2 regions of the Paenibacillus sp. FSL H8-0548 genome follow, and region 1 is predicted to be linked to the other one. Evidence: predicted binding sites of a transcription regulator. Region 1 holds the regulator's gene; the other holds the start of a gene.
What was found. Region 1 encodes NrdR, which represses ribonucleotide reductase genes. Its sites were predicted from a motif close to AACACNATATATNGTGTT; they were not measured.

Region 1 (16,287 bases):
AAAAACAGGCTACTCCACAGACGCTGAGGTGTTGGAGGAGCTAGCACCCTATCATGAGATCATCCCGCTTATATTGCACTATCGCCAGCTCACTAAGCTGCAGTCCACCTATGTAGAGGGACTGCTCAAGGAGGTGCGCAAGGAGACGGGGAAGGTTCACACCTATTATCGGCAAACGATCGCGGTAACAGGCCGGTTAAGCAGTCAGTTTCCTAACCTGCAAAATATTCCGATTCGCCTTGAGGAAGGGCGTCAGATTAGAAAAGCTTTTGTTCCGTCTGAGCCAGGCTGGTTTATTCTTGCAGCCGACTACTCGCAGATCGAGCTTCGCGTACTGGCCCATATTGCTAATGATGAGAATATGAAGGAAGCGTTCATTCAGGATATGGATATCCATACGAAGACCGCGATGGATGTATTCGGCGTGACGGCTGATCAAGTAGATTCCAATATGCGGCGTTCCGCGAAGGCGGTTAACTTCGGTATTGTGTATGGCATCAGCGATTTCGGACTTTCTCAGAACCTCGGCATTACGCGCAAAGAGGCTGGCAAATTCATCGAGGACTACAAGGAAGTTTTCAAGGGCGTCCGTCAATATATGAGTGATATCGTTTTACAAGCTCGCCAAGATGGTTACGTGGCGACGATGCTGGAGCGAAGACGTTATTTGAATGATATTAATGCTTCCAACTTTAATCTGCGTTCCTTCGCAGAGCGTACGGCAATGAATACGCCGATTCAAGGAACTGCGGCAGATATTATTAAGCTAGCGATGGTGCATATGGATGCGGCGCTGCGCGAGAGAAATTTGAAGAGCCGCATGCTGCTGCAGGTACACGATGAGCTCGTGTTTGAAGTTCCTGCGGATGAGCTTGAGCTCATGAAGACGCTCGTGCCCGAGGTCATGGCCGGAGCGCTTAAGCTGGACGTTCCGCTGAAAGCGGATATGAGCTACGGTGACAATTGGTATGAAGCAAAGTAACCCATTTACGGGCGATTTCAGGTATAATGGTTGTTGAGGTGAGGAGAAATGCCTGAACTGCCAGAGGTAGAGACCGTAAAACGAACATTAATCGAACTTGTAGCGGGAAAACGAATTCAATCGGTATCCGTTAGACTCCCGCGTATTATACAGCGTCCAGTAGAGCCTGAACAATTTGCGGATGCCCTTGTCGGACATACGATCGAAACGGTTGAACGGCGCGGCAAATTTTTGAGAATTATTTTGGATGGATTGGTTCTTGTATCGCATTTGCGCATGGAAGGGCGCTATGGTGTATTTCCTTCTGAGGAGACGGTGGAGCGTCACACGCATGTGATCTTCCATTTTGAAGATGGGACGGATCTGCGTTATAAGGATGTGCGCCAGTTCGGCACGATGCATCTATTCAAAGTAGGAGAAGAGCTTGCGCTGCCTCCGTTAAACAAGCTGGGCATTGAACCGCTTGAGCCTGGCTTTACGGTGGATGTACTGCGCAGCAAGCTTGCGAAGCGAGCGTCTAAAATTAAGCCGCTGCTGCTCAATCAAGAATATATTGTCGGGCTTGGCAATATCTATGTCGATGAGGCTTTGTTCCAAGCGCGTATTCATCCGGAACGCACGCCGAATACACTTAAGCCAGCAGAATGGAAACGACTGTACGAAGCGATTCGTGCAACATTGGAGCATGCAGTAGAAGCGGGTGGATCATCCATTAAATCTTATGTGAACGGGCAAGGCGAGATGGGCATGTTCCAGCATCAGCTGCTCGTTTACGGCAAGAAGGATGAGCCGTGTCCAGCTTGTGCAAGACCGATCCAAAAGTTCACGGTCGGAGGCAGAGGAACGCATATTTGCAGTAAATGCCAACCGTTTGCAGACGCTAAGGCATTGAAAGCATAGCAGGAAAAAAAGGCAATTAAATCTCGACAAGCACAGACAAATACTCCCCGCATATGATAAGTGTGTTACGGTCATTAGGCGGATGACTACTCGCAGCGATTTTGGTGAGTGGTGCAGCCGCTGTGCGGGGAGGGACTTAATAATTGTTCGCGCATGTTGTTTCTCTATTAGTGCTTGCGTTTGCCGTTAGTTTAGATGGATTTGGTGTCGGTGTTACGTATGGATTGCGGCGAATACGAATTCCACTGCTCTCTGTTATCATTATCACTTTGTGCTCTGGTCTCATTATTTTTTTGTCGATGCAGGTTGGCGGCTGGCTGACTGGATTTCTTACCGAGTTCGTTGCGCGTCTTATTGGGGCATGCGTGCTCATCCTGATTGGTTGCTACGCACTGCTGCAGCTTAGACGCGGGAAGCAAAATAATGAGATCAAAGAGGGTACAGGGCAATCTGATCAACAAAGAACAGCGGAGCGGAGTACGAAGCCGCAGGCCCAAGAGATCGCCAGCACAGCGCTTGTTGTCATGGTAGAGCTGAAGCGTCTAGGGCTTGTCATTCAAATTCTTCGGACACCACAAGCGGCAGATGTCGACAAATCAGGTACGATATCCGCATCGGAAGCCGTTATGCTAGGAGTTGCGTTGTCGCTGGATGCGTTTGGAGCAGGTCTTGGAGCCGCATTGATTGGATTGCCTTCCTTATTGACTGCTTTGACGATCATGGCAGCCAGCGCATTGTTTCTCGTAGGAGGCATTCGATTTGGCTTTCGGTTCTCTGCTTGGCGAGGCATGCAAGCATTATCTATCGTGCCAGGTGTATTATTAATTGCGATGGGAATTATGAAGCTGTTATAAATTGAGGTGAAATGGATGATAATCGGATTAACCGGCGGTATTGCCAGCGGTAAAAGCACAATCGCACAAATGCTCGTAGAACGCGGTGCACTGCTGGTCGATGCCGATCAAGTTGCAAGGGAAGTCGTTCTTCCGGGTGAACCAGCATTAGAGGCGATTGCCTCTACGTTTGGACAAGCTGTATTGGAAGAGGACGGTTCGCTTAACCGAAAGGCACTTGGGGAGATCGTATTTAAGGACAAAGCCTCGTTAGCGAAGCTTGAAGCGATTACCCACCCTGCTATACGCTCAACTATGCAGAATCGATTACATAGCTATTCGGAGCAGTTTCCTAACCGTTTAGTCGTTGCGGATATACCGCTCTTGTATGAAACGAAGCAGGAGAACCTATATGAGGGTATAATGGTTGTATATGTTCCAGCTGAGGTACAGCATGCACGTTTAATGGAACGCAATCAATTGTCTGAGGAAGAAGCCCGCCGCCGGGTAGCACTGCAAATGAATATTGAGCAGAAGCGTCAAAAAGCGGATTGGGTGATTGATAATAGTGGGACTTTTGAACAGACAGAGATGCAGGTACAGCAATTTATGAAAAGCCAGAGCTTGCTATGAGAGTACTGCAGAAGAAAAGAGTTCTGCTCATACTGCTGCTCGGTCTTATGACTATTTTGTTTCTTAAATCAGATTGGCTCGCCGTTTGGATGTATCCTGTGCACTTTAAGGAAGACATTCGTGCAAGCGCCTCAAATTACGGCGTGGAGCCTCATTTGGTAGCTGCGATTATACGGAGTGAAACCAATTATAAGACAGGTAAGGATTCGAAAAAGGGCGCGCTTGGACTCATGCAAATAATGCCAGAAACGGCTGATTGGGTTGTGCAAAAGGCTGGCTTTAACGAGGTAAATGAGGACATGCTTCGAAATCGTGCGGATGTCAGCCTTCAGGTCGGCTCATGGTATTTGAAATCTTTGGATCAGCAGTTTGATCAAAATAAAGTTGCAGCTGTAGCTGCTTACAATGCTGGCCCTGGAAACGTTCGGAAATGGCTTGACTCGGGTGTATGGGACGGTAAAATGGAATCAGTAAAGCAAATTCCATTTGGAGAAACCAGACATTATGTAAAACGGGTATTCTACTACTATAATAAGTACAAGGATCTATATCCGAGCCTCTAATTTGCTGCTTTGCACCAACAACAACGAAAACAATATGAAGCCTTGGAAGCCCGCCACTTCGTGGGCGGGCGTACCAAAGCTTCCGTTATTCATACAACAAGTAATTAATCATTATTTGTATTGACCTGCAAGAGATTGCTCGGCAATTTGTACCAGGCGACGGGTAATAGATCCACCGATCGAGCCTGCGTCTCTTGTAGCCATGTTGCCGTAGTATCCGTCTTGCGGAATTGCGATGCCTAGCTCTTGAGCAACTTCATATTTCAATTGATCAAGGGCAGCTGTCGCTTGTGGCACTACCAGTTGGTTACTGCTGCGGGATGCGCTCATGTATGTTCACCTCCTTGCGGTTGGTAAAAGTATTATGTGCAAAAATCAAAACTTCATTACAGGAATTAGTTGGAAATCAAAAATATTTAAGAATGCCCGTTTTCAGAGGCTTTTGAAATATAGGTAAGTGTGAATTTTGCATTCATACTCCGCCTATACTTTGGGAAGAAATTTCTTGTCCTTAGATGAGGACGACGTAGTCGTTTCTTCTTACAACCCAGAAAGGAGGCTGACGCAGCATGAAATGTCCATATTGCGATTTTGCCGGAACAAAAGTATTGGATTCCAGACCTGCAAACGAAAACAAATCGATTCGTCGACGCCGTGAATGCGAAAAATGCAGTCGGCGCTTCACTACCTTTGAAATGATTGAAGAAACGCCTCTGATTGTGATCAAAAAAGATGGCAGCCGTGAAGAGTTTAGCCGAGACAAAATATTGCGTGGTCTTATCCGCGCCTGTGAGAAACGTCCTGTGCCAGTTGAGCGCTTGGAGGTAATCGTATCTGAGGTGGAGAAGGAGCTGCGCACAACGGCGCATGCCGAGGTAGACAGCAGCGATATCGGTTCGATTGTCATGAATGAGCTTTATCCGGTCGACGAGGTAGCTTACGTCCGTTTCGCATCCGTATATCGTCAATTCAAAGACATCGATATGTTCATGAAGGAGCTCAATAATCTGCTCTCCAAACACCCGCTGAACGGCATGATAGATAAAGATTGACAGTTCTAGCAACCTTGTGCTAAGATCAATCTTGTCGTCATTTAGTGCTTTAGCTCAGTTGGCGGTCCAGAGTGGTAGGTTACAATTCCCGATAAGAATTGACTACCGACATAAAGAATTACGGGGGCTTAGCTCAGCTGGGAGAGCGCTTGCATGGCATGCAAGAGGTCAGCGGTTCGATCCCGCTAGTCTCCACCAAATCGATGATAATACGCTACCTTCGGGTAGCTTTTTTTTGTGTGGAGATGTAGAGCTGGAATTGAACCGCTTTGCGGGGGCGCTCGTGCCGCGCGCACGGAGCTCTGAAAAGCTGGAACCTTTTAGAGTGATACTAAATGGATTTTATGTAGTTAGTTTGGACGTTTTATTGATTTATTAGGTTACTAAATGGAAAATCTACATTTAGATTTGAGTATTTCGAATGAAATGGTACATTTTGATCAAACTAGTTGGACAAAATCCATTTAGTTATAGGAATGTTCCGCCCAAGGATATACTAACTGTAGGAAATCCATTTAGTTATCTCCACCAAATCGATGATAAAACGCTACCTTCGGGTAGCTTTTTTTGATTTGTTGGAGATGTAGAGCAGGAATTGAACCGCTTTACGGGGGCGCTCGTGCCGCGCGCAGGGAGCTCTGAAAAGCTGGAACCTTTTAGAGTGATACTAAATGGATTTTATGTAGTTAGTTTGGACGTTTTATTGATTTATTAGGTTACTAAATGGAAAATCTACATTTAGATTTGAGTATTTCGAATGAAATGGTACATTTTGATCAAACTAGTTGGACAAAATCCATTTAGTTATAGGAATGTTCCGCCCAAGGATATACTAACTGTAGGAAATCCATTTAGTTATAGCGGGTAGAGTGGAAAACTAGAAAATCCCGCACCCGCACCCGCACCCGCACCCGCACCCGCACCCGCACCCGCACCCGCAACATTCTAATCTTCAATTAAACTGTAGGTTACCATAAGCCACTATCCAATCCTTGCCGTGTTAATTCATAATATAGAACTCGTTGCCCTGTCCCGTGATAAATCGGTAATAACCAACCCTTCTTACAAAGTCGTTGCAGATGCCCTAATGCTGTTCGATGATCGATTGAGAAATGTCTAGAGATATCGATGGGTCGAATCGGACGAGCTAGAAATATAGCGAATCGAATGATCTCTTGATCTGCGAAATATACTCGTTCTACCTTTGAATTCACTGATTCGAATCGACTGAGCACCGTGCGGAGTAGATAAATACAGAGCTCTGGTCGATGAGCTACATCATCGTAGGCAAACGAAATGACATGAAACCCCATGCCTTTAAGAAACGTTTCTCGATTTAGCTCATTACAATACTTTTTGCGATCCATATTAGTCACATGCTCTCCGAAGCCCTTAATTTCTATGAGAATTCTCCATGATTCCGGCATAATCAAATAATCTGCAAAGTAGGGTCTACCCCGCCAATCTAATACCTCATATTCCGGATGCAAATGATCGAAATGACCTTTCATTGGCCACCATATATTTTTTGCGAATAGTTCTTCTGCATGCTGATGTCCTCTTTCCAGTCTTCCCCTCCTTTCACCCGAGCGACGGTCCAAGTGATATTGGATAAATGCCGAATGCGCTTCAAGGAATCCTTTCATCCCCACCAACTCCTTATTAGAAATAAAAAAACGCCCCCAAACCATCAAAAGATGGATGAGGACGTTCTTCGTCACATGGAATTATTATACAATGGTCTTGGGAATTTTAACATCATATTTTTAAGTTGTAAGAAATCCATTTTTGTAGGAAATTCATTTAGATGAGCTTGCGGAAGGGTATCTTATAAATACCGTATCCGCATCGACACTATTGTCAATAAAGCATTGGTTGTTTTGAAATTCCCTATGTGTGGAAAGATTAAGATTTGATTTATCAAAAACAACAAATTAGTAATTTTATTACTTCCTTATATGTAGTAAGAGAACACTAATGGAAACGTTTCACATGCACGACCGTTGGCAATTGCTAATAAGGAAGCGCATCGCTAGCAGCGACTCATCTGTCCGTTAGTTTTTATTTTCAGCTGATATTGAAATGATCGAAACGGTAAGTTTTCTCCCGATACAAACAAGAATTGCTTTTCAATCAATGGATGCAGGATACAAGGACAAGTGAAAAGCACGTTCCACCTCTATTGATTTACATGGAATTCAACATGTTCGCACGCTGATGTGATGACAAAAAAATATTTTTTCGTCAATTGAAAAACCGCGAAGGCTCGATGCTTCGCGGTTTTTAGCTAATTAACGACAGAATCTTTCATTATTCATTTATTGGTCGTTGATACAATGTAAGACGGTGGCAAAAGTACAGAAAGGAGATAAAATATGAAAAAATCAGCTTTTTTCCCATTGCTTGCTTTGGTTATTTGTTGGACGTCCCTATCGCAGGTCCCATATGCGTATGCGCTCAAGGAGGGCAATTATACGTATACGACTGACGGCCAGCATGCAACAATTACGGATTTCCCTAGAGGTGCTGCCGTGGATATTATTATTCCGAATAAATTGGGAGGATTACCGGTCACTGCAATTGGAGAAACGGCATTTTATATTACCGATATCACAAGCGTGGTTTTTCCGAACAGTCTGACGAGTATTGGCAATGATGCATTTGGATATAACTTTCTCACGAGTGTGGACTTCCCGGAAAACTTAACAAGTATTGGCGAAAGAGCATTTCAAAAAAATATGCTTACCACCCTTGTTCTCCCTGATAGTGTCACAAGCTTAGGACAGGAAGTATTCAAAGATAATTTGCTCACAAGCGTGAACCTATCGAACAATTTGACAATGATTAGTGATTTTGCTTTTAGAAACAACCTGCTCACAAGCGTAGTGATCCCTGATAGTGTAACGAGTATTGGGGGTTACGCATTCCGTTATAACAATTTATCAAGCGTGTCGCTGCTAAGCAGATCGACAGTCATTGATCCACTCGCATTCAACAACAATCAAGCAATTCCGGCCGATTTAAAGATTTTTGGTTTCTCAGGTTCAGTCGTACAATCTTTTGCGCTCAGCAAAGGGTTCACATTTGTTGATAGTACAGCTTTATTCGATGCGATGACTACGTCAAAGCAGTTGCTAAAAAATCATTTGCCAGGCACAGATATCGGACAAGTGTCGTCGGAGTATTATCATGATTTGATGGATGCACTTGACAATGCTGAGCTATTTGTCGATTTGATCACTTTTGCAACTACAGTTTCCGATTTGAATGGCGCTGCCGCCGATTTGAACGCGATGATTCAGGCATTCTCCAATGAAATCGTTACTGCCGACGTAACCGCATTGGAAGCGCGGATTGCAGAGGCGAATCAGGTGTTGACAGATCATCCGGAAGGTACGGAAGTAGGAGAGACGTCGGGTGCGGCTAGAGCGATTTTGCAAGCGGCAATTTCGGCTGGGCAAGGCATAGCAGACGATTCGGCGAATCAAACTCAGAATCAGCTGGATACGGCTGCCGCTAGTTTGAGCGCTGCGGTAGAAGTATTCGAAGGAGCGATTATTCAAGCTGGCGATGCTGCCGCATTGGAAGCGCGGATTGCAGAGGCGAATCAGGCGTTGATGGATCATCCTGAAGGTACGGAAGTAGGAGAGACGTCCGGTGCGGCTAGAGCGATTTTGCAAGCGGCAATCTTGGCTGGGCAAGGCATAGCAGACGATTCGGCGAATCAAACCCAGAATCAGCTGGATACGGCTGCCGCAGCTTTATATGCCAGTCTGGAGCAGTTTGAAGCATCTTGGATCGAATTGGTGTTGATAGTGCCTGCTGAAGATCTTTATGGAAACAGCGGGGTATTACGCTTTACTTTGAAGTACGCTTATGATGTAATCGTTACTGGTACGCCAAGGGTTCCACTCATCATTGGTACTGGTGATGCGTCCGAAATCGTCTACGCCCTTTATTCGGGAGTACGCGGAGTGCCAATGAACGAGCTTTCCTTCTCATACGAAGTATCGGAAGGACTCGCGGACGAGGATGGCATTGACATCGCTCCGCGACTGGATCTCCCAACCGGCTCGAACATTGCGATGTTGAACGGTGACACTGCTTCACTTGCGTATACCGCTGTGGATACGAGTGGAATTCGCATTGTATCGATTTCGCCAATTCTTACTTTAGTCGCTGGAGAGAACGGCGGTTTGGGAAAAGACGTAACGGTAACTGAAAACATATTTGGGATTGCGGTAGGCAATACGTTGACGAATCTTGCTTGGATGAAGGAAAGTCATGGTATAAATGATTTTGTGGATGGTGCTGGAACTGCTATCTTAGCCGCGAAGAAATTCAGCGTCACCTCGAATGGCGTCTACACTGTCTATGCCAAGGATTTGGCAGGCAATGAATCGGTTAAAGAGATCGCCATTACTGACATCGGGCCTTCATCTCCCGGTTCGGTTTCTGGGAATCAAGGAACCGTTGCCCCGGACACGGCTACCATTATGCTCGGCGGCATCCGTACGGAGGTAAGTGTTACGACTGAGCTGACGGCTGACGGACAACTCGTGAATGTGCTTCACTTGACAACGGAGCAGTTGACCAAGTCGCTGAGCTCTGGCCAAACAAATGTCTTTATTGTCGTTGATGGACTTGGTCCAGCAGTTAAGGTGAGTATGCCAACTGAGTTTCTTCAGAGTGTGAGGTACGAACAACCTGATGCTGGCGTTCAGGTGACGGTGAACGGAAACCGCTTGTGGATTCCGTTCCGCGTAATCGGGAACATGCCTAAGGAAGGAAACCTTGCGACAACGATTATCCAGGTGTCCGATGCGGCAAATCTTTCCTTGCAGGAAACGATCAAAAAACAAGGTGCCGTTCCATTGCTTGAGCAGCCGATCCTGATTTCGCTGGACATTGACGGTCAGGCCGTTAGCGATTGGCGCGGTATCTACGTACAACGGAAGAGTGACCAGTTGGCTGCGGTCGATTCGGACAAAGCAACGGTCGTATGGATAGATGCGAAAAACAAGATGCATTTTGTGCCTTCATCATTTGCAAGCGATGGAACCGTGACCATCCATGTGGTTCAAGGCGGTGTATATACGGTCATTCAATCTGATCGAACGTTCTTGGATTTACGCGAACATTGGGCGCAAAAGGATATCGAGCTGCTGGCGAACAAGCTGATCATAGACGGTTTGCCTGATGGAAGGTTTTATCCGGAAAATACGATCACTCGCGCTGAATTCGCAGCGTTGCTTGTACGAGCGCTCGGATTATCCGAGGCAAGCGCAGGCGAACCGTTTACGGACGTGACAGCGGCGAATTGGTACGCCGGATCGGTAGGCACGGCGCAGCGAGCAGGCTTGATCACCGGTTATGAAGACGGCTCATTCCGTCCAAATGCCAGCATCACCCGAGAACAGATGGCTGTTATGATCATAAGAGCAATCTCGTTCGCTGGGAAAATGATACCGACAGAGAACACAGATACGCTGCTGTCATTTGCCGACGGAGCTGAAATTTCCAATTGGGCGACCGATGCGACGGAGCAGTTGGTCGGAATCGAAATCATTCAGGGAATGACGGGTACGACATTTGCTCCCAAAGCGAGTGCCTCCAGAGCGCAAAGCGCCGTGATGCTTAGGCGAATGCTTCTATACTTGCAATATATTAATCCATAAGGAATACAAATTTTTGCCGCCTGAGAGTTGATGTAGGTTGTTTTTGGTTGACAAGAGGCTTGGTATATTACAGGAGTACGCAGCAGTCTAAAGCTAAGTGGATCCGCTTGGTGCAGGAATGTATCTCATCGCTGCCAGTGGAGAGATGAGGTCGTCGGTTCGTTCCCCCCAGGTCCACTAAATAAACCATTCAAGTCCACGATTAATTTCGTGGACTGTTTTTTTGTTCATATCTACATGTTCAATAAACTTCTTTCAAAAGCTCAAAAACTTCTTCTATCGTGAGGCCAAAGGATTTGTAATATAAAGTGTCAATAACCATCTACTAATATAGAACGGGCTAGAAGAATGAAGGAAAAAAATGAGAAAGGAACGCGATGAATTAGCGTCTTTGCTTTATTAAGTTCATCTGAACAGGATCAGTCCTAGTCTAAAGCCTAGGTTCTGACACTTCCTAAGACGGTTATGTCACACAAATAAGGCAGATATAATGGAATTATAACTTAAAGCGTGACTTATGAAGCCAAAGGAAGTGTTTGAAGATGAAGGCAATAGAAGCGAATGCAAAAGCAACGACAGGTAAAGTGAATTGGGTGCTTTTTAATCCCAAAACCTATGCAACGATCCTCTATTTATTGCTATCCCTCCCGTTAGGGATTATCTATTTTACAGTAGCGATAACAGGGCTTGTACTATCAATCGGTTTAACTCCAATCTTTATCGGAATACCGTTATTTTTTGGAGTAGCTAAGCTGTTGAATGGGATTGTAAGTTTTGAACAAAGCATGATTAGACAAATTTTAGGTTTACCAACTCCTCCTTTTTCGAATACTTACAATCATCAGTCTGAAGCTGGGCAGAACTGGTTGATGCGAATGGTGAGAGGATTTGACGGTGGGCTGTTCATTCGAAATCTGCTGCTCATATTACTAAGGTTTGTAACAGGCATTGTATTCTTTGTTATTATGGTAACGGTGATTTCACTAGGACTAGGATTTATTGCTCTTCCAGTCGTGCACATCATTTTAATGAATGAAATACAGCTGGATATTTTAGAAAATAACTTGTTTAATTATTTTCATATCGATTGGACCTATAATCAGCAATATATGCTGTACGTAGGCGTTGGATTGGTGCTTTTCTGGATCGCGCTTCGCGTCGTAAATGGGCTTATGCAAATTCAGCGTAGAATTATGTATGTGGATGAGCCATATCAGCAGCAGCAGCAGCCAGTGCCAGCGGAATCACAAATACATGCGCAGGTTCAGTCATCGCAATATTTTAAGTACCAAGAGGATCAGCCCACTCAAGGGATGATACAGCCAGTCTTTAGAGAGCTTTTGTAGCTCTCTTTTTTTTGAAGTTAAATACTTTTCACTCAGGGCACTCAATCTTGTTACTACTTCGGATATGAAATTATTCACCAAAATAATGCGCCAAGTTACATACGTGCTATAATATGTAAAAGATTTTTGGCAAGGCTCATCTTTTATTCGATCGGAGGATTAATATGGACTATATACGTGACTATACGATGTATGCAGCGATTTTTGGGATGTTCAGCTTTAGCTGGTTCGGCTGGGCGCAGGAGAGGCCGAGGGCCAACTGGCGCATCTATATTGGCATCGCCTCAGGAATTGCGCTTCTCGTCTGCTTGCTCGGTGTTTATTTAAGTATCAATAATTGGAACGAACCGTCGGCCTTATCAGACAATACTTCATTTACTGTTTATTTGATTACCGTGTTTATCGAATTTTTTGTGGCTGGAGCAGGTGCTTTCATAATCATTAGAAAAAAAGTGAAAGAGTATGTCGCGCCTTGGATTGCTTTTATCGTCGGCATCCATTTTATAAGCTTGGTTAGCGTTTTTGATGATTCCAGCTTGTACGTGCTGGCTGCTCTGCTGGTCGCTGTATCCATCTTTGCGGTTATCGCTGCACCAAAGCTTCAGGTTGCAAGCAGCGCGATTACGGGAATTGGGTCAGGCACGGTTCTGCTTTGTTTCGCAATTCTAGGCCTGGTTCGGTATTTTTCCGTATAACAAATACACTGTATGTCTTTGGAAAATAGACTTTAAATAAACAAACGATTCTCTTTTCCTCCCACATGAACATCTTTTATACTTACGCCCCCCAGCATGTTAAACCGATTCCTAGTTATAGGGACTCGGTTTTTTTGCGACTTTTGGGGTGCAGTTCACCGGAGAGATAGTCTCCTTTTTGTGCTAGCTCGATGGGGTTCAGCGCTATAGAGGTAGTGGCTACGTTGTAGTTTGTACAACGTAATCGACGTTACTCGCCTAACTAGGGCACGTACACTGTAGTTTGTGCAATAGAATGCCTATTCTAGGGCGATATTCGTTGGATTGGAGCGAATTCTAGTGCAAAAGTACAATGTAGCGGTCTGAAACAGCTCTCATGTGAGGTTTTCATTGTAATAAGTGCAGTGTAGGCGCTTCTCCTGCATATAGTGGAGACTTGTACTGGAGAAACGAAGTGTACGCTTTTGGAATCCTTATTCTCGCCTGGAAATCTCTAGTTCAACTTATATATGTTTCATTCAAATCACTTCTCCGGAATGATGATTGCTAGTCTGAAGGACTCATGCCTATAATATATGTAATCGTTTGAGTGAATACATAATAGCTTTGCAGAAAGGTTGCCGTGCGAATGCGCAGAAAAAGCCTGCTTAACAAAATGATTCTTTTTGGAAGCGTAATCAGTATTTTGCCCGTGGTCATTATCGGGTTGTTCTCCTATATACAGTCCTCGAAACAAGTGCAGGAGCGGGTCAATCAGGCCGAGATGCAGTATGTCAGGCAGTTGAATGCGAATATCGAGCAAGTGCTCAAGACGGTTGATCATACCTTAACGAATCTCGCTGAATCCCGCGTGATGGAGGATGCGATGTATAGTGTGATGAGCGCTCCTAATTTTCAGCTGTATAACAATCTCAAAAGTGAAATTACCCATCTGCAGTCTTTTGATACTAAGGTGGAGGACGTTATCATCGTGAACAAGCAGCGAAATTGGCTGATCAAAAATTCGGGCATTAAGCGGCTTAACGAGCATCCCGATGAACAGGCGTATTTGGATAAATTTGAATTGACACAAAATACATCTTGGCTGCTGGTGGAAAAAAACAGCTACAAGGATGCCATCTCGAGTCGCAGCTGTCCGTATATGATCAGTCTGGTGAAGAAGCTGCCAAACATTACGATTAACAAATATGCGCTTGCGATCGCCAACATCCCGGCTTGCAGCATTGCCGAATTAATAACGGATGGGGAGGGCCAGGAAGAAATCATTGTCCTGAATGAGGAGCAGCGCATTGTATTACACAAGGACAGTGCTATGATTGGCAAGCCTCTGTCCTCGCATCCGATATTTGAGGCCAAGATGAGCTTTGATGATACGTCTGGGCAGCTGGTGACGATACATGAAAGCCGCCCCTACACGGTTACCTATTACAAATCAGCCTTTAATGGCTGGATCTATATGTCGGTCGTATCGATTGATCAACTGACCGAGGAATCACGGCAGATCGGCTGGTTAACGCTGGCGATTAGTTTATTCATCATGATATTGTCGATTCTCTTTGTCCTGCTGGGTACGAATAAGCTGTATACCCCATTGAAGCGTTTGGTCAAAGCGATCGAAGGAAGAGATGTGGGCAGTGAAGCTTCTCCGCGCAATGAAGTACAGGTGATCGAGGATCATATCAAGCATCTGTTCAATTCGAACTCCAAGCTGGAGAACGAGGTGCGGAGCCAGGTGCAGCAGGTGAGCTCGCTATTTTTCCACCGCATGCTCAGCGGCAGTTTGCGCGACGCGGAAATTCACGAAAAAATGAACTACTTTGGTTTCCAGCCCAATTGGCAGCAAATGGCGGTGCTGGCGATTCAGGTAGATACGCTGGAGAATACCCATTATGAATCCAAGGATTTGGAGCTGCTGCTGTTTGCTGTGCTAAATATTTCGGAAGAGGTTGTACCGATGGAAAACCGGCTGCCGGTTATTTTGATGGATCGCTCGGTGGTCGTTGTCGCCGGTTATGAGGAAGAAAGCTGGCAGCAAGTGGAGGAGCAGCTTTATCAGCTGACAGAATCGCTGAAAGATTTGATCACACGTTATTTGGGTTTGTCGACCAGCATTGGAATTAGTGCGCCGTTTCAGGAGATGAAGTATGCTTCGCGTGCGTACGAGGAATCTTTGGAGGCACTGACCCACCGGATTCGCCTTGGCAAAGGTATTATCGTGCCGTTCAGCAGCTTGCATTCAGGCAAGCCTTCGGTCGGTTTTGAATATCCGGCTCGCATTGAGAGTGATTTGATTCAAGCGATTAAGCTGGCTGAGCAGGAGGAAGCGCTTGTACTGCTGCGCAGTTGGATGTCCGAAGCGATTAACCAGATTGGGTTGCCGGATCATTATCAGCTGTCGCTGGTCCGGCTGCTCAATCGACTGCTCTTGCTGGGGCAGGAAGCAGGGATCGCTCTGGGCAAGAACGGCACCTACTGGATGTCGCTTTACGAGGAAGTATTGGCGATGCATGTCAGCGATGAAATTGAAGAATGGTTCAAGGATAAATTGATCATGCCGATGCTTCAGCAATTTGCTGAACGACGTCATTCGCAGGATCAGAAGCTTTCGGAACGCATTATCGATTTGATTCAAAATCACTATGATTTCGAATTTACACTCGAAGATTGTGCCGCACGATTGCACTATAATGCCAGCTATTTGAGCAGCGTCTTCAAGAAGGAGACTGGCCATACGTTTAGCGAATATTTGGCCAGCTACCGACTTCATATTGCCAAGCAGTGGCTGACGGAAACCGATATGACGGTTAAGGACATTGCTGATCGGCTGAAATACAACAATTCACATAATTTTATCCGTGCATTCCGCAAGCAGGAGGATATGACGCCTGGACAGTATCGATCGCAGTATAGCGGCAAGTAGCAAGGGCATGAAAAAGCAGTATATCAGGTATAATCATTTGGTTGGATGGAGGAGCGAAAACGCCAGAAACCTGCAAGCAGCAAGGGATCTAGCAAAATGAGTATAGGCGATATGCTTCTTAACCGTTTACGATGAGACTGCAACAGAAAATACAGGTTGGGGAGTTGAATAGCTTGAAACGAAGAGTTGCAATTAGTATGTTTATGGCACTGACACTGCTGCTTAGTGCATGTGGCAATGGAAACGGCAATGCTTCAACAGGGGGAAAAGAAAATGAAGGAACAGAAGGGAGTGGCGGTCAGGCGGCCCGCGCAAAAATTTCCATCATGACGCCGCTGCATATGGCAGAAACGCCGGATGCCAAGATTGAACAATTAATTGAGGAGAAGCTGAATGTGGATTTAGATATCCAGTGGATACCAGCTTCTACTTTTCCGGATCGAATGAGTGCAGCCTTTGCTACGAGCAGCTTGACTGACATCGTCAACATCTCGATTACAGGTGCCAACCGTGAAGCAATTCGTGATGGTCAGTTCTGGGACATTTCCTCTTATATTGATCAATACGAGAACTTGAAGAAGCTGAATCCAGAAGTGTTGAACAATACTAAAGTGGACGGTAAGCTGTATGCGCTCTATCAAGGACGGCCGCTATCCCGTCAAGGCATTATTTATCGCCAGGATTG
Region 2 (16,287 bases), 1.8 Mb from region 1:
GGATAAACAACTAGAATAGGGAGCATAGCCAGCATGATAGAAGCCATTCGTATGGTTTCCTGTGGTACAGCTCGTGCATCGCCGCCTGCACCCGCCTGCCCGACAGCATTGGAATCAGAATCAATAACAAGCGTCTTGATCAGTAATTGCAGCGTCCATTTCTTAGAATCTGATAAATAGATCAAGGCGTTAAAATAGGTATTCCAGTAAGCTACTGCGAAAAAAAGCGTAAAGGCAGCTATTGCAGGCATCGATAAAGGAATCACTATTCTCGTAAATACACCGATATCTGAACAGCCGTCAATCTTAGCCGCATCTTCAAGTTCGGAGGGCAGTGATTCAAAAAAGCTTTTAATCACAATTAAGCTCCATGCATTCGTCAAGCTGGGCCAGATTAAGCTCCAAAGCGAATTAATAAGTCCTAACTGCTTGATCAGAATGTAGCCCGGTACAATTCCAGCATTGAATACTAATGTGAAAATAACTGCGCTCATCATGATGTTGCGTCCAGGCATTAATTTTTTTGTAAGCGTATACGCTAATGTGAAAGAAACGATGATATTCAGTACCGTGCCTACGACGGTAATAAAAACGGTATTTTTCAGCGCGAATAAAAAGCTGTTTGTCGACAGTAAATAGTTATACGCGGCGAGAGACCATTGATCTGGAAAAAAATAAAACTTAAGCGGAACATATGCTTCAGGATCAGTAAAGGAAACACTAAATACATAAATGAAAGGAAATAGACAGAGCAGTGAAATCAAAGCCAGGAATGTATAGATTACCCAATCAAAGGCTGACATCTTCTTCGTTGCAACAAAGCTCATAAGTCATCTCCTTTCTAGTAAATGCCTTCCTGACCCATTTTCTTAACAATATAATTAGAAGCTAATACCAGTATCAAGCCCACAACCCCTTTAAACATGCCAACTGTAATTCCGACACTGATCTGCCCGCTCAGAATCCCGTGTGTATAGGCGTAAGTATCAAACACTTCACCAACGGAAACAACAAGCGGATTAATCATTAGCAGCACCTGCTCGAAGCCGACGTCTGCCATTTGGCCGATTCTTAAAATAAGCAGGATGACAATCGTCGGACGGATTGCAGGCAGTGTGATATGCCAAATTTGCCGAAGTCTGCTAGCTCCATCGACTACAGCAGCCTCATACCTTTGCGGATCAACACCGGCCATGGCTGCTAAAAAAATGATCGTTCCCCAGCCGGCCTCTTTCCACATATTTTGAAGCGTAATCAAGCCCCAGAAATATTTAGGCTCTGATAAAAAGGTAACAGGCTCGCGTCCGAGTTCGATCAGAAGTTTATTGACAATACCAACATCCGAGGAAAGCATGAAGAAGGTCATGCTGACAACCACTACCCATGATAGAAAATGGGGCAAATATACAATCGATTGATTCAGCTTCTTAAAGCCCTCATGCCGAACTTCGTTCAGCATAAGGGCAAGCAGAATTGGGACTGGGAACATGAACAGTAAACCAAACATATTTATCGCAAAAGTATTCCGCAGCATGATATAAAAATTAGAATCAGAAAATAATTCAACAAAATGCTTCGCCCCGACCCATTCACTGTCGCTGAAGCCGCTGTAAGGGTTGTAATCCTTGAAGGCCAGAAGCAGTCCCCACATCGGAGCAAATTTAAATAACATGAAGAACAGGATACCCGGCACAGCAAGTGCGTACATATACTTATACTGTTTGATCATTATCCACAGCCGAGAACGAGCTGCAGGCTTTTTATCGGTCTGAATCAATGCGCTTCTTGGCTGCAAAACTCCACCTCTATTCTCATCGGATGCTGTTCATCCTCAGCTCACAAATTCCTTAAGAACCGAGGTCACCATTTGGTGATCATCTTCTTGAGGCAATCCAGAAACCGAGATCGTTCCTACGATACCAACATCCTTAATGATTAAAGGAAAGGCTCCCCCTACTGCCGCATATTCATTTGGATCAAGAAAACCCCATTCTGTCATAGTCATGTTTTTGGACTTCAACAAGGTGGCCATATAATACGAGCTGCGACCAAACTGACGAACGACATTATTTTTGCGTTTAATCCACTGTGCATTGTTCAAGGTTTTGCCTTCCATTGCGCAGTGAAAGAGGCACTGTCCATTTCTTTGAATATCAACTAAAATCGACTTCCCTTCTGCCTCTGCTTTCGCCACGATTCGGCTTCCAATTTCAAATGCCATTTTATTCGTAAAATGGCTGAACTGGAGCGCCTTCTCCTCTAGTAAAAGCTGTTCCAGCAGCAAGTTAAGCTCTTGCATACACAGCACATCCTATTCCATTTAAGCTAGGTACTACCATTTCGCTAGTTCAGGGGCATGTTCCTGCAACCAAGTACGAAGCGGAACGTCTGCATCCGTCGGCGTATAGTAGCTATCTGCATTTTTGCCAGCACCCAGCAGCTGCTTGCGAATCGGCGAGCTGGCATCCCATAGATCACTGACCGTCATATCATCTTTTGTACGTACCCATCGGTAACCGTACCCATAGAACAGCACCTTACGAGTAATGTCCGACCAGTTCGGACTTGCCGCATGCCACAATCTGCGATCAAAAAACACTGCAGTACCTGGCTTAACACGAACAGGAATCGCGCCTTCCGGCTGCCCTTCGCCATCAGGAATGATGATATCATCATCTTTCAAATGGCTGTTCGGTACGATATAGAAATTACCGCGGCCCGCTTCCGAAATATCCGATAGGAAGTAAGCCACCTTCAATGAAACACGCGGACGTGGATGGGATTCCATTTCTCGGTTCATCCTGCCGCTGTCCTGATGCCAAGCGAATGTGCGGTCATGCTTCTCAAGACCTGTCGGCGGCGTTACGATCATGTGACAATGGTATAAATAAATATTCCAGCCTAAAATTCCCCATACCTTTGGCAGCACCTTCTCATAGTCAACCAAATCAAGAAACAGCTTATGATCCGGTATAAAGTTAGGATGGAACATCGCTTTTTTGGGATCATGTCCTAGGTTCAGCTTTTCTTCATAGATCGCATCCACTTCTTTGGTTAACTCCGCAACCTGATCCTCTGAAAGGATATTTTTTAAAATAAGATAACCCGTTTCATCAAAGGTACGGCGTTCTTCCTCTGTCAATGAGTACTGCAAGCAAGATTTGTCCATGATAATAGCCTCCAATATCGTTTGTATTCTTTCGAGTCAGCCTCGACATTTGCCATTGCTGCTCGTTAGTCACATTATAGGAGGCGTTTCACGCAGCATAACACCGACAATTCATGTGAAATGGCATAGAACAAAATCTGTCTCAACGATTGATTATGAAATATGAATAAAAAGGACCTATTTTTGCGGAGCAGCACAAGGGGAATTTAGATGATAACAATTATTGTCCAAAAAACGCAAAGAGCCATTTTGTGTGAACCTGCTAGTGCAACTTGAACGAAAAAAAGGACAGCCCTCTGGACTGTCCCAATACATTTGGATCTCAAATAGGAATAGAATGGTTGTTTAAGGGGCTAGATGCCCCCCTCCTACTTGATCGTCTTACTTAGCCGTGATTAGATTCCAGATGCGGTATAGGATGACTGCCGCTTCAGCTCGTGTGAGCGAATCGTTCGGCGCAATCTTGCCGTTCTTTCCGTTCACAATTCCGGATTTAACCAGAGCCGCAGCGCTGTCTTTTGCAAAACCTGAAATACTCGCCGCGTCAGGAAATGCGTCTAAAGTGCCTAAAACTTCGAATTTCTTGCCTGCTGCCGCCAGCGCGCGTGTCGTCATCACCATCATTTCTTGACGTGAGATCGCGCTGTCTGGCTTGAACGTATTGTCTCCATAGCCAGTAATGATTCCCAGTTCCTTCGCAATAACCAGCTCATGAATATAATAAGCAGTATTTTGAACATCGCTGAACATCGCTTCATTTTTGCCTGTACCTTGCAATTCAAGCGCTCTTATAAGAAGTGCGATGAAGTCCGCTCTCTTGATAGAAGCTGCAGGAGAGAAGCTGTTCGCGGAGCTTCCTTTCACGACATCGCGCGCTGCCATTACTTCAATCGCTTGCTTCGCCCAAGCCACGTTCTGCAGATCTCCGAAGGTCTTGAATACGGAGCCTACTGCATATGTGCTGAAGTGGGTGGTTTGGAATGCAACCGTACCGCTTGCCACATCATATCGACCGTTCGGAATCGATGTAACCTTGCCTTCGCCATCGATGTACCAAACGACGATATGATCCGTATTGTTAAGCTCTTGCGCTGTCGGTGTGTAAGGAATGGCTACCGTTACAGGCGCATTAGAGTTGTTCCAAGCAACTACAGAGTTACCAACCAAAACTTCAAGGTTAATAACTGGTCTATCGCCAATTTGTTCACGAACCGCATCGCTGAGCCCTGTCGTAGTAGCTTGGGCGATTCGAATCGTCACCTTGTCGGCATTGCCAACATCAGTATTGGAGAACATGTTACCCGGAAGATCGATCGTACCGTTCTCCGTTTTGATGGAGAGTACGGTCGTATCCGAATCTTTCAAGCTCGAAGTCGGCAATTGCACTTCATAGGAAGTCGAGCCCGCTTGTGCCGGAATTTCTACAATAACTTGTTTCTTGCCTTGAGCGTTTACTGGCGCTGCATCCAATGCTTTCGTCAGATCGTTGTTCGAGACGGTAGCTGTAGTTACGCCATTCTTAGTCTCAACTTTAGGCTCGATGATTACTTTACCGTCTGCGTTTGGTTTAGGATCGCTCGATACAGGTGGCACATAGCCATCGTTACTAGGAGGTGGAGTAGTAGTTGGTGCACCTAAACCTATAACCTTCCAGAATGCCTCCTTAGGTCTATAGCTGTTGTCGAACAGCAGAGGCATGCCCGAACCGCGCCAGCTTTGTATATCGGCTTTGCCCCAGAACGTAACGCGGTCGATATTGTCGGCATATTTTTTGTAAATTCCAAATAATATGCCATACAACTCTGCTTGTTGCGCTTGTCTCGCTTCGTCAAGATGATAATTGTTATTTGCCGCGAAAGGAATATCAAGCTCAGAAACGGAGATTCTTAAGTCCGCTTGAATGAAGCGTTGGATTGTCGTTTCAACTTCAGTTACATCAACATCGGGGTCTTGACCAACCCAGAAGTGTGATTGCATACCAATGCCTTCTACAAGCTTACGGGCTTGATCGGTGTTTCTGGAATCGGTCGCCCACTTCGCGTTAAGGCTTTCAGCCATTTGCGCGATTTGTTCATACTTATAGGTTTCGTTATAGTCGTTGTAATAAAGTGCTGCGTTGGGGTCAGCCAAGCGAGCGGCTACAAACGCATCGTAGATATAATCCGCGCCGCTTTCGCCTTTGCTTGCGTCAGCGCCGTTGGCATAAGCCATATACCAAGGCGAATCTTTACGCAAGCCTGTTGTCCAGTCGCTACCGTCAAAGTTTGAGGTAGTGTCGCTAAACGCTTCGTTTACAACGTCCCATGAAATTACTTGATCTTTAAAATGCCCCGCTACGTTAGCGATGTAGCTTTCAAGGTTAGCTTTCGCGCTTTCGCGGTTTGCGGCAGAACCCTTATTTAACCACGCAGGGGATTGTTGATGCCATACAAGTGTATGCCCGACAACGTCTATTTTGTTAGCCGTTGCCCAGGCGATTAACTTATCGGCTGGAGTGTAGTCGTAAGTGTCTTTTGCTTTAGAAATGTTATCAGGCTTCATTACGTTTTCAGCCGTAACTACGTTATATTGAGCCTTAAACATGGCTTCGGTTTGAGAGACAATGCTTGCGTCTTTCAATGCCTGATCTGTTTGGTCGTTTTCTTGACCCCAAGGCGTCATGGCAGCATTACCACCCCAACCAAGAATATTACCGATTAAGAAATATTTGCTGTAAGCCTCTTTAAGAGATGGAAGGGTTAAATCCCACTTAGATTCTGGCCATACATAATCATCAGGAACAAACGGAGCGGCTGTGTTTGACCATTGAACCAAAACATTGCCGTTGTCGTCTGTAATTTTGAGGCTGTTGATTGTAAAATCGCTACTGCCTGATGTTCCTCGAATAGCAATGTTACCGATAAGCCCATCAGCAGCTTCGCTTCCGCTCATTACAAAATCAACAGTAAAATCTAACGTTTTATCCTTAATTTCGCCACTTGTGAATGAACCCGGAAGTGTTGTCGCTACTGTTCCGGCTGCGTATGAATGAGCTGCGTCACTTACAACAGCCGCATCTGCTCCTGTATAACCACCGTTATCGTTACCTGTAATCCAACGCACACGATAACCGTTCGTGCCTGTTGAAGTAGCATTGAATGTAAGGTGATATTTCGCGTCTTTAACAGGTGTGAAAGCTACAACGTCGCCCTCTGTACTAGAGGAGAATGGCCATTGTGTCTGATCTAAACCTAAAATAATGTTTGCGCCTGACCAGCTATCGCCTTTTGCCGTTAATGATACATGAACGCCCGGAACAGTCGGCAACGGTTTCGGCGGCATTTTAATTCCGCCTTTAACCGTAATGATAAGGCTGTCAATCACAAAAGCAGCGATACCCTCGCTGGCTTGTATTCTAAGCCCCGCGCCCGAATCCCAAACGCCTTCGTAGCTCAATGTGAAGTCTGTGGCTGCGTCAACGGATTGGAATTCAGTATACGGGTCGCTCGCAAGACCCAAAGCAATTTTCGCGCCGCTTGGAACAGTAACGCCGTCAGGAATATGTCCGGCTAATTCAACGCTATACTCCGCATCTTTTGCTAAACCTAACGCGCCGACTTTAACATCAATGCCGTCATAACTGTTGACACGGTTAGAGATTTCAATGGCTACTGTGCCGTCGTCATTTGATAACGGTGTAAGTGTAGGGCCGCCAGCCTTTGTTAGATAATCGGTTCCGCCATTCGTCATTAGGTCAACAAGCCCCACATCTTCTTGAAGATCATAGGCTACAACAACCTGATCTGAAACTGGAGGTGTAGGTGTTGGGGTAGTTGAAGCACCAATGCTATTAACATTAGTTAATGCAGCCGTTCCACTTTGTGTAAAGCCACCAACCGTTTCGTCGTCAAAGTCGGCTGTGTAAACTACATCGCCGCTTGTCGCGTCTGTAACAACAAAGTTATCGATGTAGTACGTTATGTTCGCAGCTCCACTCTTTTTAACAAATTGAATCTGGGCACCACTATCCACTAGATAAATATATGTCGCAGTATATGAAGCCCAAGCGGGGCTTGCCGCACTTAAAGCTCCTGTATCTTTAATCCAGTTGTAGTTTCCGTTAGTTTGCAGAATAATGCCCGCCACATCTTGGTCGGGTGTGTATAAGTCATATGAGAAGGTGTAGGCTGTGCCGGCAACGAGGTTTAAGCCGCTTGCCCCTGTGTCTATTTGCGCACCGTCATACTGCTGCCCGCCTTTGGTTTCAACTTTTAGGAAATAATCGGTTGCTGCCTGCGGTGTCGCTACAGCAGATAATGTAGCCGTTCCACTTTGTGTAAAGCCACCAACCGTTTGGTCCTCAAAACCTGCTGTGTAAACAACATCGCCGCTTGTTGCGTCTGTAACAACAAAGTTGTCGATGTAGTACGTTATGTTCGCAGCTCCGCTCTTTTTAACAAATTGAATCTTGGTACCACTATCCACTAGATAAGTATATGTCCCAGTGTATGAAGTCCAAGCAGGGCTTGCCGCACTTAAAGCTCCTGTATCTTTAATCCAGTTGTAGTTTCCGTTAGTTTGCAGAATAATGCCCGCCACATCTTGGTCGGGTGTGTATAAGTCGTATGAGAACGTGTAGGCTGTGCCAGCAACGAGGTTTAAGCCGCTTGCCCCTGTGTCTATTTGCGCACCGTCATACTGTTGCCCGCCTGTGGTTTCAACTTTTAAAACATAATTTCCATTCGTACTGCCGGAACTATCAGCCGCCGCAACTGGTGCAAGTAGTACTTGCGGTACGAATAATGCGGCTGCCAGCAGCAACATCAATATTCTTTTGAAACGTCGATTCATTGTGATGTCCCCCTCCAAATTTGCATTATTATAAAGCGCTTACAATTAACCTTCGTATGAGTTCTCCTTTCACAGCCTTAATTATACAGCGTATCAGAAAGACGTTTTACTAGAAGAACTAAAGACTATACTGTAATTACTATATATTGGAACGAAACGAATGATAAAATATGGTAATTTAACTATATAAATCCCAGTCTTCGTATATTTGATTTTAGCGTTAATCTAGCAGGGATTAGTCTTGATAGTTATATAAATTCTATGATGTCGCGATGACACTTTCGCGTTGCATAGGAGATCCCACTTAACTTTTCCTCTAACGGGATACTATATATTCAAAGTATCCACCCCTTAACATAATGAAGCCGCCAATCATGCTGGCAGCTTCGTAAACAGGTGTTTATTGATCAAAAGTTCCCCGTTAGCGCAATAAGACCGCCGATTCATATCCTGTCGGCAGCCTTATTGTTGTTGTATTATCGTTTCCCGTTTGTTCAATTCGGTTAAATCGAAACCTCAAATTCTTTTATATAAACAGCATTTCCCGTTACTTCTATGACATCGCCATTTGTTACTGTTACTTGCACGCTGCCACTCCTTCCGATTTCCTGACCTTGTTCTATCAAAAGATGTAATAAAGAATCTGACTTTATATATCTTGAATAATAAGCTCCCATTACACCAGAGGCAGTGCCAGTAACTGGGTCTTCAATTGTACCAGAATACGGTGATGAAAAATGGCGAGCGTGCATATGTGCTTTGGAATCGTATGTTTTTAAACAAAAAGGATGAAGAGATGCTCTAGGCATTTCCTTCAGAATGTTTGGAAAAAGTTTATTAATTGGTATCATTCGTCTGAAAGCAGCAAGACTTTTTATTGGAATCAATAATGTCCATGTTCCTGTGCTGCCATACAAAGTTGGTAATTCTGTCTCTATGTCACCCTCATCAATCCCCATAGAAATAGCTAATTCTTGAAGAGAACCATTGAATTCCTGAAATTGAGGAGTTGCTTGCCTCATTGTTATGTAAAGTCCTTCGTTTGAAATTACTCTTATCGGTAAAACCCCTGCTTTTGTTTCAATGGTGAAATCAGTTTTACCACCCAATAAACCTTTTGTTTTCAATGCATAGATAGTTGCCATTGTTGCGTGACCACAAAGATTTATCTCATGACCCGGCGTAAAAAAACGAATTCTTAAATCAGCGATATCGGATTGAAGTGGGAAAGCCGTTTCATTAAAGCCTACTTTTCCTGCCACTTCTAGCATCTGCTCTTCAGTAAGATTTTCACCATCCAATACTACCCCTGCTGGATTTCCCATATTAGGAATATTACTAAATGCGTCATAATGATAAACCTTTATTGTTTTCACAAGCCCACCCCCAACGTAATACCCTTATAATAGAAATTTCAGAGTGTTATTGCAACGAAAATCTCGCCAATGTTTCTTGAGGATACTGCCCGGCTGCAACTGCTCCATTTTGTGTTTAACTAATTTATCCCGTCAACTTAATGAGTTTTTTTCTTAATCCCTTCCCCATAACCTAATAACCTCTTTCAATTCAGTTCCATCGAATGACAATTTATATATGTCTGGCATATCAAGTTGCTTCCAAAAATTAAAATCGTATTTTTTATCAAAATAATTCATAATTAAAACCATAATATTTCCATGTGTTCCTATAACAATGTTCTTAGTACTGAACCTCTCCAAGACCTGTAAAGTTACTCTTACCCCTCGCTTTTGGGCATTTTCATTCGATTCTCCACCTTCAAACGAAAAATTATAATCTTCCCACACTCGTTTAATGGCATAGTTAAAATCGTCTACTGGTCTTTCAGACAGGACTCTTTCTTTAAAATCCTCTTCAATCACAATTTCTTCACCTATGTATTTAGCAATGCCTTCGACTGTTTGAAATGCTCGTTTGTACGGACTGGAGATTACATGATCAATATTCGCTTTTTGTAATATTTCATTTACTTTTTTAGCATCACTAAAGCCGCGTTCCGATAACGGTCTTGTTAATTCTTCTGGGGTATATATGGAATGAGCATGCCGTACAAAATATAAATTTGTTCCCAAAAGTTTCCCTCCAAAAAGATTAGATACCTTATTTTATCATTTTTCATCTAACTAAACCGCCCGTTAGCATAACAAGCCCCACGCATAGTAAAGTACGGAGCTTATTTGTGCCAACGTAACTGTTTTCTCTTTGTTCATGCACCCAGCAATAATGAAACATCACAGGTTTAAGAATTGCAGTTGTAAGCTTGATGGAATCTTAGAGTGGAAGTATAACTATGATGAGGTTCAAAATATTTAAAACAAAAAATCGCTCTGGACATTTGTCAAATGTGATTTTCCGTTCCTGTCATTGAACTAAAGAATATGAGTAGTCTTTCCCACGTTAATTTAAATAAAAGAGGACTCAATTCTTTTCAAGTTAAAGAACTTCGGCGTCGGCTGTACAATATGGTTTGTGTGGCGAATTTAGCTGCAAGCAATATATCTTGGTGCGAGACATTTTTTTCGATAATAATTTCGGGAATTTTCTCCTTCAAACCATAGAAAAGTAAAAAAACACGGCAACGAAATGTCTGTTGCCGTGTTTTTTAAGTTTCTTGTTCAAGTGCTCAGTTGACAGCATGAATCTACATCAAAACTCCCATTAGTCACTTATCTGAAATACTTTGTCGCGTCACAAAACAACCCATGATAACAATAGGAAATGGATTATCAATTACATTTGCTATAGCCGCAGTTACTACACTGCTTGCAGCCCTCAATATTGATCAATGCGGCTGAGCCGCAGGAAGGGCATAAATCTAGCGAGCCGGCGCTTACCTTTTTATTTTGCGAATAGGAGGATTGGTTAGTTTCCGCTGCTGTAGCATGCTCAGCTAACGAATCGATCACAATTCCCTGATCCATTGCGCTGGCAAGATGCAGCTCCAGCGATTTCGCCACCGCATCAGCAATTGATTCCACGCGATTTACCCCGAAGCCAATCGCACCGGAGCCGCCAATCCCCTTCAAGTGCTTGATAAGCAGCTTAACCTTATTGCCGTGATCGCCATAGCGCAGGAACAATGAACATACCCGTCCTAACGCTTCAGCCATGGCAAATACATCCGAGCCTGCCTTGCCGACATTCAAGAAGATTTCACCTGGCGTACCATTTAGATCATTGATCGTAATATAGGCCATGCCAAATGGTGTATTTACTTTATAGGTTGCTCCACGAAGCACCTGTGGCCTGCTTTTATATTGTTTGTCCAGTCCCTGCTCTGCTTGCACCAGAGCAGCAGGTACAGCGGCCTCGACCAGATCAGCGTCAAAATGCTCATCGCTAACTATATCTTGTGAAGCTGATTGTTCTGGTTCCAAAGGCAATTCAGCCGCAGGCTCAGCCGATTCTTCCTTCTTCGTTGACAGCACCTGCACATCGCGGCTGCCGTCCCGGTAAATCGTTACGCCTTTGCAGCCAAGCTCGAATGCCAGCTCATAGAGCCGCCCTGTTTCTTCTACCGTGAAGTCTGCCGGACAATTTGCTGTTTTCGATATTGAGCTGTCTACCCAGCGCTGAATCGCCGCCTGTACACGAATATGATCCTCGGCTGATAAGCTCATCGAGGTTACAAAATATTCAGGCAGGTCCTCTCCCGGATGTGCCTCTTTCCACTGTGCAGCAATAGGAACATCCTGCTTATCAAAGCCAAGCCGGCTCTGACGGAAATATTCGAATGCAAAGTAAGGCTCGATCCCTGTCGAGGTTCCGACCATCGTACCTGTACTTCCGGTTGGCGCCTGTGTCAGGACCGTCACATTTCGCATGCCTTGCGCAGCAACAGCCTCCCCAATCTCAGGGAATTCCGCAATGATATGCTTCATAAAGCCGCTTTGCACATATTTTTCAGCATCAAAGGCTTGGAAAGAGCCCTTCTCCGCAGCAATTTCAGTCGATGCCAAATAAGATTCACGTGCAATAAATCCATACAATTTATCTAAAAATACTAATGAGTCCGCGCTGCCATAGGTTACGCCAAGCTTGATCATAAGCTCTGCTAAACCCATAGTTCCGAGTCCGATACGGCGCTCCAGCTTCTGATTGCGTTCATTTTCTTCAAAATGATAAGGAGTCTTGTCAATAACATTATCAAGAAACCTTACTGACCAACGCGTTACCTTCGCAAGCTCTTCCCAATCGACATCATTATTTTTTTCATCATAAAACTTCGATAAATTAACAGCTGATAAATTACATACCCCCCATGCAGGCAAACCTTGCTCACCGCACGGATTTGTGCTAATAATTGGATTGAAATACCAGCTGTTTGACATTTGATTGTAATGCTCCATAAAGACGACGCCAGGCTCAGCAGATTTCCATGCGGAATCAATAATAGCCTGCCAGATTTCCCGAGCACGAACCGTCTTGTAATGGATGACCCGCTTGCCTAGCTGCTTCCACTCCGCCAAATCACCGTTCCATAGCTCGTCGTAGCCCTCTTCCTTCGTATCAGGGAATACGAGCTCCCAATCCGCATCTTCCTTGACTGCCTTCATGAAAGCGTTGCTTACGCATACAGACAAATTAGCATTTGTCACTTGGCCCATGGTCTGCTTAACGGTTATAAATTCAAGCACATCGGGATGCCAATCGTTGAGCATGAGCATCAATGCACCTCTACGGCTTCCACCTTGCTCGATCAGTCCTGTCGTATAGCTAAACAATCCTCCCCAAGATACCGCACCGCTGGAAGAACCGTTTACCCCTGCAACAATCGCACGCTTCGGCCGCAGCGATGACAGGTTCATCCCAACGCCGCCGCCGCGCGCCATAATCTCCGTCATTTCCGTGAGCGTAATCATAATGCCGCCGCGGCTATCCTTTGGCGATGGTACTACATAGCAGTTAAACAAGGTCAGCTCTTCACTTGCACCTGCACCAGCAGCAATTCGTCCACCCGGGACGAGCTTCCAATCGTCCAAAATATATCTGAATTTTTCCTGCCATTCCTTCTGCTTCAGGGGCTCGGATTCCACAGAAGCCATCGCGCTTGCCAGGCGATCCCACATTTCTTCAGGTGTTTTCTCAATCGTCAGAGTAAGCTTATCCACACTGGACTCAAACAGCTCGCCGTTTCTAAGCTTTACCGAAACTTTGCTGCCTTCACGAGAAACAACCTCCCCTACCTCTTTTACAGGAAACTTGGGATCATCTTTCGTCAGGACGAGCACGACATCACCGACAACGGTATTACTCGTATCTGCATTTTTCCAAGCATAGCGATCCAAAAATATTTTTTCACTCAATCCCTCTAGCTTACTCCCGACTAGCTTTTCCAATAGTGCCACCTCTTCCTGAAAATAACCAAGCTACAATACTATGTACAAAATCTCGGTTGTCATTAGCACAATATATTGTGTTGTTAAATCATTATACTATACCACATATTGATATTCACATTCGTTTTCAGCTGTAATTCGCGATCGTCATCGCTTACATGACCACTCTCATGCATTTGCTTGTCCTACCTCTTTTTTATTCAGCTTCTTATTAATATTGAATGAAAAGGCAATACTGTTTATAACTTATCCCTTTTGCTACGGAAGGAGCTGCACATAATGACATTCCCTACATCGCCGCAAGCTGCGTCAGCCGAGAACAGTGCTGCCATCGCCACACGAAAACTTCATCCACTCGTCGACCTTCAATGTGACCGCTCTTGGTTTGATGAGCTGCAAGGCCGAATGACCAAAGGCGGACCTTGGGATGACTGGACGTTATTCCAGCTTGCCTTGGAGGCTGAGCATGCCAAAAAGATTGAAAGCTTTGAGCAATTGCTATGTCTGCGATCACTGCCTTCCTTCGAGCCTATGGCACATCAAATCAGCACCGCGCGCAAGGTCGTGCATGAAATGGGAGGTCGAGCTATTTTAGCTGATGAAGTAGGACTCGGCAAAACAATTGAAGCCGGTCTTGTGCTCAAGGAATATATGGTTCGCGGACTCGTCAAGCGGGTTTTAATTCTCGTACCTGCCTCTCTCGTGCTGCAATGGGTCAGAGAGCTTAATCAAAAGTTTGGCATATCTGCTGTTGCTCAGAAGAAGGCGCATACTTGGGGCTACGATGTCGTCGTTGCCTCTATCGACACAGCCAAGCGTGAGCCGCATCGCGAGCTGGTGCTTGAAACCGACTATGATTTAATCATTATTGATGAAGCCCATAAGCTGAAAAACAAGAAAACGACAAACTACCAGTTTGCTAATTTACTTCGCAAAAAATATTGTTTGCTGCTCACTGCTACTCCTATTCAAAACGATATGGATGAGCTTTTTAATTTAATAACGCTGCTTAAGCCAGGTCAGCTTGGCGGTCAAAGCGATTTTGCTGCTAATTTTGTCGTCGACAAGCGGATGCCCAAAAACGAAGACCAGCTGCAGGAAGCGCTGTCCGGCATCATGATTCGGAATCGTAGAGGTGACGGCGGCATTCATTTCACGAAACGTTTTGTTAAAAACATTCCGCTTACGCTGTCTGAGGAAGAAAAAGCGCTGTACGACGCCGTTACCAGCTTCGTCAAGGAGCGTTATGAGGAAAGCGGCGGTGACCTCTCCAGTATGCTCTCTCTTGTCACGCTTCAGCGCGAGGTATGCAGCAGCCGCGATGCTGTATTTTTGACTCTCGTTAATTTGTTCAAGAAAACGTCAGAGGACTCGCCTATGCGTCCTAAAATATGGGAGCTTGTAGAAAAAATAAAAAATATTAAAGCAAATACGAAAGCAGAAAAAGCGATGGAGCTCGTCAAAGAAATGAATGACAAGGTCATCATTTTCACAGAGTACCGAGCCACACAAGAATATTTGCTGCAGTTTTTCCGTGCACAGGATATGATTGCCGTTCCCTATCGAGGCGGAATGAACCGCGGCAAAAAAGACTGGATGATGGATTTATTCCGCGGCCGCGCTCAAATATTAATTGCTACGGAAGCTGGCGGGGAAGGCATAAACCTGCAGTTTTGCCACCATATGATCAATTTCGATCTGCCATGGAACCCAATGAGAGTGGAGCAGCGAATTGGACGTGTGCATCGACTTGGGCAGAAGGAGGATGTTAAAATATACAACCTTTGCACAATCGGTACGATTGAGGAGCATATCGTCAATTTGTTGCATGAAAAAATCAATTTATTCGAGCTCGTAATCGGAGAGCTGGATCATATTCTGGAGCGATTTGAGAAGGGTGACGGCTCCATTGAACAAAGGCTTGCAAAAATGCTGCTCGAATCTGGAAACGACACCGATCTGAAGCAAAAGATTAATCATTTGGGCTCTTCGCTTAGCCGCATCCGCGAAGAGGTGCTCACTGGAGACCATCCGCTGCCGACAGGCCCGGATTTGCTTGTCAATTTAGATACGCTTGGACAAACCGTGGAGGTGCAGCCTTGAACGAGAAGCAGGTGCACAAATTTGTAAGCCGCTATTTAGAGGCAACAGAATGTTCAATTTTAGAAAAATCGCCCTCTCATTTCACGGTAAAGTTGTCTCCCCTTGCTGATCGCGAGCTGACGAATCGCCCCTATTATTGGAGCTTCGTGGACCGCATTGGCGGTGAGCCCGAGACGATGACCTACCTATTCGTTACGGACAAAAACAAGTATGACGCGGCAGAGGAATTGAAAAAAAATGAAGTCAGCCTAGAGGAAGCAGACCCAGCAATCGCAGCGCAGGATGCCGCGGCAAACGCAGCGCTAGGACGCTCATTGGGGTTCGTGCATGGAAGCCTGGCTGCTCCCGCACGCGTGCCTCGCGAGGATCTTTTTTTTGGCGCCCGCAAGCTGGATCAGCTGTTCGATGCGGCAAAGGCGAAAGGCAGCTTCGTTCAAATGTTCCAAGAGACGGAGAAACGCAGCGCTAATCCTTTTTCGTCTACTCCTTATACCACATGGCTTGGCGTCAATATGCGGGTGGAATTCGCATGCGACCGCAAGCGAGAAGAAATTCATTGCTATGGCATTTCACTGGCAACGGGGCAATGTGTCGAGCATTTTTACGATCGGCTGCTGGAGCGCAAGCTCACACCTCGTCTGCCAGCCAATATTCACATCACCAAAAACGGAATCTCCTTTAACAAGGCGCTTGCCATCGTTGAGCAAGCACTGGAGCGCAAGCTTCGCAGCTATGATTACAGCTGGGCGGAGAGTGCTTCCTCAAGACTTGAGGAAGAGCTTGAGCGAATTAGAGGCTATTATGAGCCACTAATCAAGAATGGACTTG

Region 2: MHI37_RS12655 (adenosylcobalamin-dependent ribonucleoside-diphosphate reductase) is a predicted target of NrdR. The motif match lies at 13,421-13,438, and genes of this name have one in related genera.

Annotation. Positions count from the first base shown of each region.
Region 1 covers NZ_CP152049.1:4,886,151-4,902,437, reverse strand. The annotation lists gene polA (DNA polymerase I) at 1-982, shown strand, start outside; gene mutM (DNA-formamidopyrimidine glycosylase) at 1,031-1,882, shown strand; gene MHI37_RS21385 (MntP/YtaF family protein) at 2,026-2,736, shown strand; gene coaE (dephospho-CoA kinase) at 2,752-3,348, shown strand; gene MHI37_RS21375 (lytic transglycosylase domain-containing protein) at 3,345-3,911, shown strand; gene MHI37_RS21370 (alpha/beta-type small acid-soluble spore protein) at 4,023-4,241, opposite strand; gene nrdR (transcriptional regulator NrdR) at 4,481-4,963, shown strand; tRNA gene MHI37_RS21360 (tRNA-Ala) at 5,086-5,161, shown strand; gene MHI37_RS21355 (hypothetical protein) at 5,932-6,609, opposite strand; gene MHI37_RS21350 (leucine-rich repeat protein) at 7,339-10,641, shown strand; gene MHI37_RS21345 (sensor domain-containing protein) at 11,184-11,987, shown strand; gene MHI37_RS21340 (hypothetical protein) at 12,152-12,682, shown strand; gene MHI37_RS21335 (helix-turn-helix domain-containing protein) at 13,311-15,602, shown strand; gene MHI37_RS21330 (extracellular solute-binding protein) at 15,776-16,287, shown strand, end outside.
Region 2 covers NZ_CP152049.1:3,066,678-3,082,964, reverse strand. The annotation lists gene MHI37_RS12690 (carbohydrate ABC transporter permease) at 1-827, opposite strand, end outside; gene MHI37_RS12685 (ABC transporter permease subunit) at 842-1,729, opposite strand; gene MHI37_RS12680 (heme-degrading domain-containing protein) at 1,832-2,299, opposite strand; gene MHI37_RS12675 (phytanoyl-CoA dioxygenase family protein) at 2,333-3,169, opposite strand; gene MHI37_RS12670 (endo-1,4-beta-xylanase) at 3,551-7,999, opposite strand; gene MHI37_RS12665 (PhzF family phenazine biosynthesis protein) at 8,503-9,375, opposite strand; gene MHI37_RS12660 (histidine phosphatase family protein) at 9,529-10,089, opposite strand; gene MHI37_RS12655 (adenosylcobalamin-dependent ribonucleoside-diphosphate reductase) at 10,744-13,356, opposite strand; gene MHI37_RS12650 (SNF2-related protein) at 13,636-15,459, shown strand; gene MHI37_RS12645 (YqhG family protein) at 15,456-16,287, shown strand, end outside.